Regions from separate parts of the Janthinobacterium kumbetense genome, predicted to be linked through region 1. Evidence: predicted binding sites of a transcription regulator. Region 1 holds the regulator's gene; each other region holds the start of a gene.

What was found. Region 1 encodes NrdR, which represses ribonucleotide reductase genes. Its sites were predicted from a motif close to CACNANATNTNGTG; they were not measured.
Region 2: the regulator NrdR is predicted to act here: its motif matches at 2,319-2,332, upstream of NCG91_RS27215 (ribonucleoside triphosphate reductase).
Region 3: the regulator NrdR is predicted to act here: its motif matches at 3,105-3,118, upstream of NCG91_RS15155 (ribonucleoside-diphosphate reductase subunit alpha).

Annotation. Positions count from the first base shown of each region.
Region 1 covers NZ_JAMQGR010000007.1:200,196-205,367, forward strand. The annotation lists gene NCG91_RS19735 (pilus assembly PilX family protein) at 1-307, opposite strand, end outside; gene NCG91_RS19740 (PilW family protein) at 347-1,306, opposite strand; gene pilV (type IV pilus modification protein PilV) at 1,303-1,893, opposite strand; gene nrdR (transcriptional regulator NrdR) at 2,115-2,576, opposite strand; gene glyA (serine hydroxymethyltransferase) at 2,721-3,968, opposite strand; ZMP/ZTP riboswitch at 4,080-4,204, opposite strand; gene ybgC (tol-pal system-associated acyl-CoA thioesterase) at 4,519-4,920, shown strand; gene tolQ (protein TolQ) at 4,968-5,172, shown strand, end outside.
Region 2 covers NZ_JAMQGR010000020.1:4,861-10,032, forward strand. The annotation lists gene ubiV (ubiquinone anaerobic biosynthesis protein UbiV) at 1-635, opposite strand, end outside; gene ubiU (ubiquinone anaerobic biosynthesis protein UbiU) at 645-1,682, opposite strand; gene NCG91_RS27210 (hypothetical protein) at 1,845-2,255, shown strand; gene NCG91_RS27215 (ribonucleoside triphosphate reductase) at 2,379-4,127, shown strand; gene nrdD (anaerobic ribonucleoside-triphosphate reductase) at 4,124-4,324, shown strand; gene NCG91_RS27225 (anaerobic ribonucleoside-triphosphate reductase activating protein) at 4,314-5,021, shown strand; gene NCG91_RS27230 (Pls/PosA family non-ribosomal peptide synthetase) at 5,170-5,172, shown strand, end outside.
Region 3 covers NZ_JAMQGR010000004.1:337,035-342,206, reverse strand. The annotation lists gene NCG91_RS15155 (ribonucleoside-diphosphate reductase subunit alpha) at 1-2,840, opposite strand, end outside; gene ampD (1,6-anhydro-N-acetylmuramyl-L-alanine amidase AmpD) at 3,232-3,843, opposite strand; gene NCG91_RS15145 (sigma 54-interacting transcriptional regulator) at 3,821-4,900, opposite strand; gene NCG91_RS15140 (PP0621 family protein) at 5,021-5,172, opposite strand, start outside.

The sequences.
Region 1 (5,172 bases):
GCAGGCACAGGCCCAGCGCGCCGCCCTCACCACAACCCTCCGCGAACCCGGCCGCACTGCCTGGCGCGAAGAGGCTGCTGCGTCCCGGCGCGCCGGGCAAGCCTTCGATATCGTTTTGCGCATCCACCAGTGCCTCCTCCGCCGCCTGAAACGCGATCTGCCGGTCGCGCTCGCCGCGCGCCGCCTTTTCTCCCTGCAAGGCCATCTGCGCCGCCGATATGCCCAGCAACAAGATGATCACCAGCAGGCACAGCACATACACGAGGGTGGCGCCGCCGCATCGCGCACGAGGTGGGCGCCAAGGCACGCAACAGCGGACGCCCGCGCCAGCCATCGCGCCGCCCGCCTAGGCCGGCCCGTTGCGCAGCATGATGCTCGTCTGCACCAGTTGCCGCAGCCGCGAACGCGTCGCGGCAGGCAACGATGCGCGCGCGATGCGCACGCCCGTGTCGCCGGCGCCATGCGCCTCGGCATACGCCTTGCCGAACAGGTCGAACTGCGCCGGCCCCAGTTCCGCCATCTTGTCGGCCGGTCCCGCCTCGCCGTGCAGCAACAGTGCCACGCGCACGCTGGCCACGCGTTTCCAGTGCGTGCGCCGGTGAAAATCGCGCTGACGCGCGGCCGCGTCCGCCCCTTCCAGCAGCAGCGCCGCATCGTAGGCGTCGAGCGCGCTGGCGTTGACATAGCGGTTCGCCACGCCGTCAGGCGGCGTATCCGTGTCGAGGCCATACAGCACCTGGAAAGCATCGACGCCACGGATGACGGCGTCCGCGCCCCAGCCGTTCGCGCCCCGGTACTTGCAGCGCAGCTCGCCTTCGCCATCGGCGCCCTGCGCCACGTAGAAAATGCTCCAGCCCCGCTGCGCCTCCGTTTGCGCGGCGCCCACGCCGAAGCCGGCGCAATTGAGGACGGAACCGTCGCCGCCCTCTTCCTTGCCGGCGCCGTAATAGCGCAGGGCCAGCACGTCGCTGCCATGCAAGGCGCCAGGCAGCGCGCCGCTGATGCCGTCGCTGTTCTTGCCCAGGCTGCGCGCGTCGAGCCCGGCGACATTCGCGCTGTCGTAAACGGCATGGGCGACGGGCGCGGCGCTGCTGTCCCAATTCACATACGCCGTCTGGCGCACGGCGCGGGCGATGGTGTCGAGCGCATAGCGGGCGTTGTCATCCAGGCGAGCGCTGGCGGACTGGTCGCCATAGCTGCCGCTGGCCGCCAGCAGTACGCTACTGGCAGCCAGCATCAACAGTGCACCGAGCGACAGGGCCACCAGCAATTCGATCAGGCTCATGCCACGATGCCCGCCGTTCATGCGCCGCCCCCGCCCAGCTGGAATGCCAGCCTGGGCAGCGACTCGCCTGCCGCATTCACGGCGGGCGAGCCAACGGGCAGGCGGCCGCGCCAGCCCAGCTTGATGACGATGGGTGCGCCCTTGCCGCCGCTGCACGCCCACTGCAAGCCCTGGGCGGCGGCGTCCCACGCGGCAAGATCGCGGCAGATGCGCAGGCGCGCGCCGGGCAAGGCCGCATGCAGCCCTTGCTTCCATTCGGCGATGTCGAATTGCGCCAGTTCGGCCGCGCTGCAGGCGGCAGCGCCAAGACAGTCCGGCGCGCCACCGCCAGCTTCGGCGCTGTCCGCCGCCGCATATGCCACGTTCAGGTAGGGATTGCCCGCATCGGGGCCATTCATGAGCACGTTATTCGCGCGCATGCGCTCGGCCATGCCGGCGGCCAGTTGCACGCCTGCCGACAGCAGCGCCGACTCGTGGCGCGCGCGCAGGGCGTTCAATTGCAGGACGCTGGCGCCCAGCAGGCCCAGCGCCAACAGCAGCAGCGACACCAGCACTTCGACGAGGCTGCTGCCATCCGCAGGAAACATAGTGCGACCGCCCTTGCGCATGCGCTACTCCCTTCCGCAGAAAGAGCCGCAGGAACAGGCGGCCCAGCTACAAGATAGGCGCGCGCAAAAACCCGCGTCTGCGCTAGCGCAAACAGGACGATGATAAGTCGAGAAGAACGGCGTTGGGATTGATCAGACCGCTTGCCAGGCAAGCGCTGGCATGGTGAACACGGGGCGCACGAGCGGCCCCGTTGCCGGCAAAGTGAATGTCCGGGTGAGCGTCAGGGCTTGCGCGCCTGGCCCACTTCGGCGATCGCGTCCTGGAACTCGGCCAGGTCTTCGAAATTCTTGTAGACGGAGGCAAAGCGGATGTAGGCGATCTTGTCCAGGCGCTTGAGTTCCTGCATGACGAGTTCGCCGATATAGCCGGATTCGACTTCGCGCAAGCCGCTGGTGAGCAGCTTTTCCTGGATGGACGCGATGGCCGTATCCACAGAGGCGGCCGCGACGGGACGCTTACGCAAGGCCAGCATCAAACTGCCGCGCAACTTATCCGCAGCGAACTCCGTCCGGCTGCCATTCTTTTTGACGACGGCCGGCATGATAAGTTCAATGCGTTCGTACGTGGTAAAACGCTTGTCGCATTTGCCGCAGCGGCGGCGGCGCCGAATGGCATCCCCTTCCTCCGATACGCGCGTATCGAGAACCTGGGTGTCGCCGTGCTGGCAAAATGGACATTTCATGGGCTGGCTACAACTTTATAGTAATAATTACGGGAAATCGCCGCCCTTGTACAAAGGGCGCCCGAATCACTCCGGGCGCCCTTGGGCACGACTGGAATGTGTCATACAGAATCTTACTCCGTATGACACATTCTGGACAAATAATTATGCTGCGTACACTGGGTGCGCGTCGGCCAGTACTTTCACGGCCGCTTTCACGCGCTCGATGGTGGCGGCGTCATGCGGATTGTCCAGCACGTCGGCGATCAGGTTGCCCACTTCTTCCGCTTGCGCTTCCTTGAAACCGCGCGTCGTCATCGCCGGGCTGCCCAGGCGGATGCCCGAGGTGACGAACGGTTTTTGCGGGTCGTTCGGGATGCCGTTCTTGTTGCAGGTGATGTGCGCGGAACCGAGGATGGCTTCGGCTTCCTTGCCCGTCAGGTTCTTGGCGCGCAGGTCGACCAGCATGACGTGCGATTCGGTGCCGCCGGAAACGATGCGCAAGCCGCGCTTGATCAGGGTTTTCGCCAGCACGTCGGCGTTCTTGATCACTTGCTTCTGGTATTCGACGAATTCAGGGCTCAGCGCTTCCTTGAAGGCGACGGCCTTGCCGGCGATGACGTGCATCAGCGGGCCGCCCTGGATACCTGGGAAGATGGCCGAGTTGATGGCTTTTTCGTGTTCGGCCTTCATCAGGATGATGCCGCCGCGCGGGCCGCGCAACGATTTGTGCGTGGTCGAGGTGACGAAGTCGGCGAACGGCACCGGATTCGGGTACAGGCCGGCGGCGATCAGGCCGGCGTAGTGGGCCATGTCGACCATGAAGTAGGCGCCCACTTCCTTGGCGATCTTGCTGAAGCGTTCGAAGTCGATCTTTTTCGAGAATGCCGACGCGCCGGCGATGATCAGCTTGGGCTTGCGTTCGCGGGCCAGGCGCTCCATTGCCTCGTAGTCGATGTCTTCTTCCGCCGTCAAGCCGTAGGAAACGACGTCAAACCATTTGCCGGACATGTTCAGCGGCATGCCGTGGGTCAGGTGACCGCCTTCGGCCAGCGACATACCCATGATCAGGTCGCCTGGTTTCAACATGGCGAAGAACACGCCCTGGTTCGCCTGCGAGCCGGAGTTCGGCTGCACGTTCGCGCATTCGGCGCCAAACAGCTGTTTCACGCGGTCGATGGCCAGTTGCTCGGCCACGTCGACGTATTCGCAGCCGCCGTAGTAACGCTTGCCCGGGTAGCCTTCGGCGTACTTGTTCGTCAGCTGCGAGCCTTGCGCTTCCATTACGGCTGGCGACGTGTAGTTTTCCGACGCGATCAGTTCGATGTGGTCGTGCTGGCGCGTGTTCTCTTTTTGAATGACGGCGAACAATTCAGGATCGACGTTGGCGAGGTTGTGATCTTTTGCAAACATGTAAAAACTCCAAGTATGAGGGTGCTTGTACTGGCAGGTTGGATCGAATGAGGGGAGCCGGCGTTAAGTGAATAACAACATTGGACAGGCAGCCTCTTCGTGCTTTTCCATAGTGGCTACCCAGGCGAACGGCTGATGAAAAATCTCACGTTTCCCGGTGGGTGCCCACCTTTCGCCGGTTTGCCGACCGCCATTCATGGAGATCGCCCGACTTTTCGCCAGTCACGTGAGACGTAATGGAAGTCAAATTGTAAGTTAAGTACCCAAATTGAGCAAGGAATGCAACCGTGCGGCTATAATCGCCGCGCGCCATCGCCGCCCGGGCGCGGCCACAGGCCGCCCCGGGGATGGCTGCGGCTTTTAAGCTGGGCTTAAACCTGGCCATGGCATGTAAGCGTATGTTACGAAGCTTGCCATTGCACACGCCGGATTTACAATGCTGCGGTGCAACTTATATGCAGCTTTTGCATGGCTTTCCAGCAAGCGCCCACAGTCACAAGAAGAAAAATCGCGTAAAATGTTGCTCAATCTCACTACTGGCGCAATAAACATGCCTTCAGTCTTTACCTGGAACGTACGTGTCTACTATGAAGACACCGACGCCGGCGGCATCGTCTATTACGCTAACTACCTGAAATTCTTCGAGCGCGCGCGCACCGAATGGCTGCGCGCCATCGACGTGGGCCAGCAGGCATTGCTGGAACAGCATGACGCGATGTTCGTTGTCAAAAGCGTCAACGCCGACTATCATGCGCCAGCCAGGCTCGATGACACGGTAAGATTAACCTTAAGCATAGAAAAAATGGGGCGTGCCTCCATCGTTTTCCTGCAACAAGCCTGGTGCGGCGACCGCCTGCTCAACACGGCCCGCGTCAAGATCGGCTGCGTCGATTCGGCACTGCGCCCGCGCGCCGTGCCTGATGCAGTCGCGGCCCGCATGCGCGCCGCCTGAGCCCTACCCGCCACCCCCGGACAATTCACCCAACAGACTGCCAGCCAATGAACGTTACACAAGATCTTTCTTTCCTCGCGCTCATCTCCAATGCCCATTTGATCGTGCAACTGATCATGGCCCTGCTGCTGCTGATTTCCCTGACCAGCTGGACCTACATTTTCCGCAAGATGTTTGCCGTGCGCCAGGCGCGCAAGCAAACCATCGAATTCGAACGCAGCTTCTGGGCCGGCGGCAACCTGCATGCGCTGC
Region 2 (5,172 bases), on a different contig from region 1:
AGTACGAGGAAGGGCACTTCGTCGCGCGTGCGCAGCAACAGGCCGTCCGGCTCTTCCAGGCAGCTGTAGCCGCAATCGTCCTTCGGCAGGTTGCGGTTGCGCGCCGTGAAGCAGCGCGCGGAAAACGCCAGCGGCATGCGGCCGTAGGCGAAGACTTCCGTCTCCAGCCCTTCCGGCTTCTGGCGCTGCATCTCCGCCAGCGCCGTCTGCCCCATTTCCAGCGGCATCACCCAGCGCCGCGCGCCCAGGCGCGCCAGCAATTGCAGGCTGGGGCCATTGAACAGGTTCAGATGGGGACCGGCGACGAAGGACGCGCCCTTTTCCATACAGTGCACGGCGCCCATGTCGTTGGCCTCGACGCCGTAGCGGCCATTGCCCGTGATGCGGCGCAGGGTCGCCAGTTCCGCGCCCGCCTCGATCAGCGCCTGCGTCGACAGCACCACTTCCTTGCCGGCGGCGGCCAGCATGTCGGCGATATCGAGCCAGTCGGCCAGACGCACCTCATGCCGGCGCGAGCAGACGGTCTCGCCCAGGTAGACGATATTGACGGCGGTGCCGGCGATCTGCTGGTAAAACTCGAAAACCGTGGCGCGCGGCCAGTAGTACAGCAAAGGGCCCAGTGAAAGCTTCAGCATGTTCATCCTCTATTTCCAAGATCTGTGGTAAGCGCCCAAGGTGTGCTGCTGGCCTTCGGCCAGCTTGTCCATGGCCGCCATCCAGCCCGGCTTGACGGCGTAGCGCGCATTGCCTTCGCGGCAGGCATCGATCGCTTCGCGCCACACGCGCGTAACCTGCGCCACGTACGCGGGGCTGCGCTGGCGCCCTTCGATCTTCACGGCGCGCACGCCCATGGCGATCAGTTGCGGCAGCAGCGCCAGGGTGTTCAGGCTGGCCGGCTCCTCGATGGCGTAATACTCTTCGTCATTGACTTCGAAACGCCCCTTGCACAGGGTGGGATAGCTGGCGTTCTCGCCGGGCGCATAGCGGTCGATCAGCACGCCGTTCAGGCGCGACTCGAGGCCGTTTGGCGTTTCCAGCCAGCGCACGGATTTCGCCGGCGAGCACACGCCATGGGTATTCGGCGCCTCGCCCGTCGCATACGACGACAGCGCGCAGCGTCCCTCGACCATCACGCACAGGCTGCCGAAGCCGAACACCTCGATCTCGACTTCCGTCTTGGCGATCAGTTGCTCCACCTGCGCCATCGACAGCACGCGCGGCAGCACGGCGCGGGCGATGCCGAAGTGTTCATGGTAAAAATTGATGGCTTCGTAGTTGGTGGCCGAGCCCTGGACGGACAGGTGCAGGCGCAGCTGCGGGTGGTGCTGGGCCGCATACGCCATCAAGCCCGGATCGGCCACGATCATGGCGTCGATGCCGGCATCGGCGGCGCGGTCGATGGCGCTGCGCCACACGGCCCAGTTGTGCGGCTGCGGATAGGTGTTCAGCGCCAGCAGCACCTTGCGCCCATATTGATGGGCGTAGCGCACGCCCTCGGCGATGGCCTTCTCGTCGAAATTGAGGCCGGCGAAATTGCGCGCATTGGTGGCGTCGCGAAAGCCCAGGTACACGGTGTCGGCGCCATTGTCGACGGCCGCTTTCAAGGCTGGCAGGCTGCCGGCGGGACAGACCAGTTCCAGCGGTCCGGCCACGCGGGTGGCGGTGGTTGATTCAAGCATCATGGTGTTCACAGTCCTGTATCGGCTCAGGGTGCAGACTATAGCCCCGCCCAGGCTGCCCAGTCCTTGACGCAGGTGAAGGAATGCATGCATGGCTGGTGCGCGTTCAACTTGCTTGACCTGGCTGTAAAATGCCCTCCTTTTCTCCCTCTTCGATTGCCCGCCATGCCCCGCAAACCGCTGCTGATCTTCCTGCTCACCCTGTTCCTCACCGTGCTGCAGGTGCAGTGGGCCTCCCCCACGGAAGGCTACGACGCCGAGGCGCTCTCCGTGCTGTCGCCCGAAGTACTGGGCGCGTATCCGGGCGTGCTGCTGCTGTTCCTGCAAGCCGTCTTCGCGCGCCGCGCCATGCCCGTGACGCGCCAGGCCGCCATCTGCACGGGACTGCTGGCCGTCTACTGGCTGCTGGCCAATTACGTCACGTTCGACGCGCGCGTGGCCAGCTGGAGCACCTTCTCGACGCGGGAAATCTGGGCGCACGTGCTGCCCGCCTCCATCCTCAGCATCGCCGTCTGCGGCGCCGCCTACTTCGCCGCGAGCGCCTTCATCCTGCGCCAGGGCCGCCTGAAAAAGTAAACGAGGGCGCTTTTTTCACCTGCATCAAGGATTCGTCACGCCACTGCACGCACCCTTTGACGCCACTATATTTAGTGATTAATCTCCATAAAAACACCGCATGTTGTGTTTATTGGAGGTTTCATGACGACGAATGCAGTTTCCCCCACACGCGGCCAGGTCGATGTCGCCGCGTCCATCAATGAATACCTGGACCGGCGCGACTGGCGTGTCAACGCCAACGCCAACCAGGGTTACTCGCTGGGCGGCCTGATACTCAATGTGTCGGGCAAGGTCATCGCCAACTACTGGCTGGACCAGGTCTATCCGCCGGAAGTGGGCGCGGCGCACCGCGAAGCGGCGCTGCACATCCACGACCTCGACATGCTGGCCGGCTATTGCGCCGGCTGGTCGCTGCGCACCCTGCTGCACGAAGGCTTGAATGGCGTGCCGGGCAAGATCGAGTCCGGTCCGCCGAAACACATGTCGAGCGCCATCGGCCAGATCGTCAATTTTCTCGGCACGCTGCAAAACGAGTGGGCCGGCGCGCAGGCGTTCAGCTCCTTCGACACCTATATGGCGCCCTACATCCGCAAGGACAGCCTGCGCTACGAAGACGTGCGCCAGTACATGCAGGAACTGATCTTCAACCTCAACGTGCCATCGCGCTGGGGTACGCAGACGCCGTTCACCAACCTCACCTTCGACTGGGTTTGCCCGGACGACCTGCGCGAGCAGATTCCCGTCATCGCCGGCCAGGAGATGGACTTCAGCTATGGCGAGCTGCAGGCGGAAATGGACATGATCAACCGCGCCTACATCGAGATCATGATGGCGGGCGACGCCAAGGGCCGCGTCTTCACCTTCCCCATCCCCACCTATAACATCACCGAGGATTTCGACTGGCATAGCGAGAATGCCGAATGCCTGTTCGAAATGACGGCCCGCTACGGCCTGCCCTACTTCCAGAATTTCATCAATTCGGAACTCAAGCCGAACATGATCCGCTCCATGTGCTGCCGATTGCAGCTGGACTTGCGCGAATTGCTGAAACGGGGCAATGGCCTGTTCGGCTCCGCCGAGCAGACGGGCTCCCTGGGCGTGGTGACGATCAATTGCGCGCGCCTGGGCCACCTGTGGCGCGGCGACGAACCAGCCTTGATGGCAGACCTGGACCGCCTGCTGGAACTGGGCAAGACCAGCCTGGAAATCAAGCGCCGCACCATCGAGGAATTGATGCAGCAAGGCCTGTTCCCGTACACGAAACGCTATCTGGGCACCCTGCGCAACCACTTTTCCACCTTGGGCGTGAACGGCATCAACGAGATGATCCGCAATTTCAGCGGCGACGCCTGGGACATCACGACGCCAGAAGGCCACGCGCTGGCCGTGCGCCTGCTCGACCACGTGCGCGCCCGCATGGTGGCCTTCCAGGAAGAGACGGGCCATATGTACAACCTGGAAGCGACGCCGGCCGAAGGCACGACCTACCGCTTCGCCCGCGAAGACCGCAAGCGCTTTCCCGCCATCCTGCAGGCAGGCACCGCCGACAACCCGTATTACACGAATTCGTCGCAACTGCCCGTCGGCCACACGGACGACCCGTTCGAGGCGCTGGAATTACAGGATGTGCTGCAGCGCAAATACACGGGCGGCACGGTGCTGCACCTGTACATGACGGAAGCGCTGTCCGACGCCAACGCCTGCCGCGAGCTGGTAAAACGCGCGCTGAGCCGCTTTTCGCTGCCCTACATCACCGTCACGCCCACATTTTCCATCTGCCCGCGCCACGGCTACCTGGCCGGCAAGCATGAATTCTGTCCCACCTGCGATGCGGAGCTCATTGCCCGCAAGCAAGCCCAACCTGCTCCATCACTTAAGGAAACGCCATGAATGCACGTCCCGACTTCACTCCCGCCATCACCCTGCTCGATACGGAACGCCAGCGCTGCGAAATCTGGACCCGCGTGATGGGCTACCACCGCCCCGTCGCCTCGTTCAACATCGGCAAGCAGGGCGAATTCCACGAACGCCAGTATTTTACGGAAGCGAGCGCCCGGGTCGGCCAGCCCGCCTGCCATGGCGGCTGAATTGAAGGTGGGCGGCCTGACGCCCTTTTCCGCCACCGACTATCCCGGCAAGCTGGCGGCCGTGGTGTTCGTGCAGGGCTGTCCCTGGCGTTGCGGCTATTGCCACAATCCGCACCTGCAGGCGCGCACGCCGGAAGGCGCCATGCCGTGGCAGGACGTCCTGACCTGGCTGCGCCGCAGAACGGGCCTGGTCGACGCCGTCGTCTTCAGCGGCGGCGAAGCGTGCATGGATCCGGCGCTGGGCCGCGCCATGCAGGACGTCAGGGAACTGGGTTTCGGCATCGGCCTGCACACGGCCTGCATCTATCCGCAGCGCCTGCAGGAAGTGCTGCCCCTGGTCGACTGGGTGGGCTTCGACATCAAGGCGCCGTTTGCCGACTATCGACATGTGACCCGCGTGGCCGGCAGCGGCAACCCGGCGCGCGCCTGCCTGGATGCCATCCTCGCCAGCGGCGTCGCCTACGAATGCCGCACCACCACCCATCCGGACCTGCTGCCGGACGACCAGCTGCTGGCCCTGGCCTCCACTCTGGCCGCCAAAGGCGTCGATAACTACGTGCTGCAGCAGTTCCGCGCCGAAGGCTGCGCGGATGCGGCGCTGTCCGGGCGCCCCCTGCACGGCTATCCGGCGGCGCGCACGGTGGCGCAAATCGGCGCCATGTTTCCCCGTTTTACATTCCGTAATCATGGCAGTTGAGCCGACAAGCACATTATTTCGGAAAGCCCCGCAAAATTCCCCGTTCTGCAACGCTGAAATGTCTTGCGTGCTGTAATGTATCAACTGTGCTGCGCACCACGCGCAGCCCGTCAGATTCCTCACACCGCATTACAGATAAGCGTCATCCATG
Region 3 (5,172 bases), on a different contig from region 1:
GCTGCCGCCACGACCGCCGCCTGGGCGCTCTGCGCGCTGGCCGACATGCCGCCATCGACTGCCACGGCGTTCAGGGCGCCCGTCTTGGAGGTCGATTTCTCCATGTGGGTAGCGGCGATGGTACGCAGGTAGTAGGTGGTTTTCAGGCCACGCAGCCATGCCAGCTTGTAGGTCTCGTCCAGTTTCTTGCCCGATGCGCCAGCCATATAGATGTTCAGCGACTGGGCCTGGTCGATCCACTTCTGGCGACGCGAAGCCGCTTCCACCAGCCAGCTTGGCGACACTTCAAAGGCGGTGGCGTAGATATCGCGCAGGTCTTGCGGGATGCGGTCGATCTTCACCAGCGAGCCGTCGAAGTACTTCAGGTCGGAGATCATGACTTCATCCCACAGGTCGCGCGCCTTCAGGTCGCGCACCAGGTAGCCGTTGATCTCGGTGAATTCGCCCGACAGGTTCGATTTCACGTACAGGTTCTGGAATGTCGGCTCGATACAGGCCGAGACGCCGATGATGTTCGAAATCGTCGCCGTCGGGGCGATCGCCACGCAGTTCGAGTTGCGCATACCGAACTTGGCGATGCGCTCGCGCACCGGTGTCCAGTCCATGGCCGACGAGGAATCGACTTCCAGATAGCCGCCGCGCTCTTCAGCCAGCAGCTTGACCGAGTCCTGTGGCAGGATGCCGCGGTCCCACAGCGAACCGGCATACGATTCATAGCGGCCGCGCTCTTCGGCCAGTTCCGTCGACGCCAGGTAGGCGTAGTAGCAGACGGCTTCCATCGAGGTGTCGGCAAACGACACGGCGGCGTCCGAGGCGAACGGAATGCGCATCATGTGCAGGCAGTCCTGGAAGCCCATCACGCCCATGCCGACCGGACGGTGACGCATGTTCGAATTGCGCGCCTTGTCGACGGCGTAGTAATTGATGTCGATGACGTTGTCGAGCATGCGCATGGCGGTGCGGACGGTCTTGGCCAGCTTGACGTGATCGAGCTTACCTTCCTTCATGTGCGCCGGCATGTTCACGGAACCGAGGTTGCAGACGGCGATTTCATCGCTGCTGGTGTTCAGGGTGATTTCCGTGCACAGGTTCGAGCTGTGGACGACGCCGACGTGCGACTGCGGGCTGCGGATGTTGCAAGGGTCCTTGAACGTGATCCATGGGTGGCCCGTTTCAAACAGCATCGACAGCATCTTGCGCCACAGGTCCAGTGCGGCGATCTTCTTGAAGACGCGGATTTCGCCGGCGGCGGCCTTGGCTTCATAGCCCACGTAAGCCTGTTCAAAAGCCTTGCCGACCTTGTCGTGCAAGTCTGGCGTGTCCGACGGCGAGAACAGGGTCCATTCGCCTTTTTCCATGACGCGCTTCATGAACATGTCGGGAATCCAGTTCGCCGTGTTCATGTCGTGCGTGCGGCGGCGGTCGTCGCCCGTGTTCTTGCGCAGGTCGAGGAATTCCTCGATGTCCATGTGCCAGGTTTCCAGGTAGGCGCAGACGGCGCCCTTGCGCTTGCCGCCCTGGTTGACTGCCACGGCAGTGTCGTTGACCACTTTCAGGAACGGCACGACGCCTTGCGACTTGCCGTTGGTGCCCTTGATGTGGGCGCCCAGGGCGCGCACTGGCGTCCAGTCGTTACCCAGGCCGCCGGCGAACTTGGCCAGCAGCGCGTTGTCCTTGATGGCGTCGTAGATGCCTTCCAGGTCATCCGAGACGGTGCTCAGGTAGCACGACGACAGCTGCGAGCGCAGGGTGCCCGAGTTGAACAGGGTCGGGGTCGAGCTCATGAAGTCGAACGAGGACAGCAGGCTGTAGAACTCGATGGCGCGCGCTTCGCGGTCCGCCTCGTTCAGCGCCAGGCCCATGGCCACGCGCATGTAGAACGCCTGCGGCATTTCGATGCGCACGTCCTGGATGTGCAGGAAGTAGCGGTCATACAGGGTTTGCAGGCCGATGTAGCCGAATTGCAAGTCGCGGTCGGCCACGATGGCTTTGGCCAGGCGTTCCAGGTCGAAGCTGGCGAGTACCGGGTTCAGCAGCTCGGCGGCGATGCCCTTGGCGATATATTGCGGGAAATACGTCAGGTACTCGGCGGCAGCGGCCGCTTGCGGCACTTCCTTGCCGAACACTTCCTTGCGCACCGTGTGCAGCAGGATGCGGGCCGTGACCTGGCTGTAGGCCGGGTCTTTTTCCATCAGCGCGCGCGCTGCCAGGATGGCCGACTTGTGCAGTTCTTCCACCGGCACGCCGTCGTACAGGTTTTTCACGGTTTCAGCCAGGATGGCGTCGGCATCGACGTGCTTTTCCAGGCCGGCGCAGGCGGCGTTGATCAGGTCGCGTACTTCCTGCATGTCCAGCAGGCGGCGCACGCCGTTGTCGGTCACGTTCAGTTGTGGTGCGGAAACTTGCGCCGAGGCGCCTTGCGCTTCCTTCTGCAGACGGCGCTCTTCCATGTGCTTGGCGCGGTACAGCACGTAGGCACGCGCCACGTCGTGCTCGCCCGAACGCATCAGCGACAGTTCCACCTGGTCTTGCACGTCTTCGATATGGAAGGTGCCGCCGCCCGGGTGGCGGCGCACCAGCGCAGCGACCACGCCGTCGGTCAATTGTTCCACCAGTTCGCGGATGCGGGCCGAGGCTGCGCCCTGGCCGCCGTTAACGGCCAAAAACGCCTTGGTCATGGCGATGGCGATCTTCGAAGGCTCAAATGCCACCACCGCGCCGTTGCGGCGGATGATGCGATAGTCGCCCAATGCCGCGCCCGTGCTCGCTACGCTGTTGGCCGCGCCTGGCGCTGGCGATACTGGCGTTGGATGGATGGAAATATCTTGTGGTGATTGCATTGAAGCTCCCGTTGTCAGCTAAAGTCAGCCTGCAGTTTTGCTGCCGCGTGTGTTGTTGAATAGAACGCCCGATGGTCAGGGTTTCTTCAGGTATTTGTTGCTAAATAGTAAATTCATAGTACATAAAACAGCTCAGTATCCATCTCGCCACACCGCACTGCCCGGCTGGCGCAAAACACGATCAAGGGTGATAAACCGCCAGTTCCAGTGCTTTATCAGCAATCCGGGTAGCTTTGACAATAATTCTGAAAACGTCTGTGATGGCACTACATATAGTCTTTACATCCAACTTCTGCACTAATTGTAGTGCCCATCGAAGGGCGATGCAATAGTTTTCCGGCATCCGTCGGCGTAATTTTTTGTATTTTCATATACGATTTCGGTTGACTTTTCAGGGCATGGATGGGAAGCCCAATCCACGCGAAGTAAGCGCTAACGCAGCTTGTCCGCTCAGGGTTTCCAGCCAGCATTCTTGATAAAAATGCCAGTCAAAAAACGGCCCCGGATCCGTCTTCCTGCCCGGCGCGATATGCTCGTGGCCGCGCACCTGGGACAGCCCGTAGCGCGCCACCAGCGCCGCCGTCAGCGCCGCCAGCACATGATATTGCCGCCGCTGGAACGGCACATCGTCCGCACCTTCCATTTCGATACCGATGGAATAGCCATTGCACTGCGGGCGTCCTTCGAAGGCGGACGCGCCCGCATGCCAGGCACGTTGATCAGCAGAAACATATTGCAACAGCGCACCATCGCGCCGCACAAAAAAGTGCGCCGACACCTGCAAGCCACGCAGGTCGGCGAAAGAAGGATCGGCATTATAATCTACCCGGCCCGTAAACAAGTCCGACACATGCGGCCCGCCAAAGCGGCCACCCGGCAAGCTGATGTTATGGATCACCAGCAAGTCGACTTGCGCACCGTCCGGGCGCGCATCGCAGTACGGCGAGTCATAGCGCAGCGCGCCGTCGCACCAGCCGTCTTCATCTATCGTCCATACGCTCATCAAATAGGGCTTCCTGTATCGTCAATTTCTGCATACGGTAACGCAACTGGCGCACGCTCAGGCCCAGTTGGCGCGCCGCCCGTGCGCGGTGGTAGCGCGCCTGCACCAGCGCCAGCATGATCATGTCGCGCTCGGCCTGGCGCAAATACACGTCCAGCGGCAAGACCTTGGCCACGCCATACGCCGCCATGCCGGGCAGACACTGTTGCCGCTCCGACACAGCCGGCATGGCCGGCGCCGCCCGCAAGGGCACGTTGCCCGCCGCGGAGGGCAAGGCCAGCCCATCGAGCGCGATCACGCCGCCATCGGCAAAGGCCAGCGCCCGTTCCAGCACGTTTTCCAGTTCGCGCACATTGCCGGGAAACGCATATGCGGCCAGGGCCGCCAGCACCGGCGGCGCCAGGCTCACGACCCGGCGCGGCGACAGGCGCGCGAGGATCACCTCACATAATACCTGCAGATCGCCACGCCGTTCGCGCAGCGGCGGCAGCGCCAGCTCGATCACATTCAGGCGGTAAAACAGGTCCTGGCGAAACGTCCCGGCGGCCACGCCGCGCGTCAGGCCGTGCTGGCTGGCGCACAGGATGCGCACGTCGACGGCTTCGTCAGTACTGCCGCCCAGCTTGCGCACGCGGTGCTCTTGCAGCACGCGCAACAGTTTCACCTGCATGGCCAGCGGCAGATCGTCGACTTCGTCGAGCAGCAGGCTGCCGCCGTGGGCCGCCTGGAACAGGCCCTGGCGCTCGTGCAGCGCGCCCGTATAGGCGCCCGGGCGGCAGCCGAAGAATTCCGCTTCCATCAGCGCTTCGGGAATGGCGCCGCAGTTGACGGCGATAAACGGAAAGCTGGCGCGCGCGCCCTGCGCATGGATGGCGCGCGCCGCCAGTTCCTTGCCCGTGCCCGATTCGCCCCGGATGGCCACCGGCGCGCCACAGCAGGCGATGCGGCCGATCTGCGCGCGCAGCGCTTGCATGGGCAGCGAGTTGCCGCTCAGTTGCGGCGCCGGCGGCATGCCGTCGGCGGTCGGCGGGATGGAGCGGGGGCTGGGACGGGACATGGTGAGCGCGCCTTTCTGCAATGGCGGCGACGAACCGCCTGCTGCAGATGCTACGCCGGACGGATGCCGGAGGACGTTACGATACGGATGAGCAACGCACGCGCGCCTGCGGACCGCCCCTTACAGCGTGGCGTGCGCGTGGCTGCAGTAGTCGTGGCCCTTGGCCTGCACGTTTTCCGAGGCCGGGTAGTACACGCCGCAATGGGCACAGCAGAGCATCAGTTCGGCATCCGGCAACTCCTGCGGCCGCACCGGCGGCGTAAACGGATTCG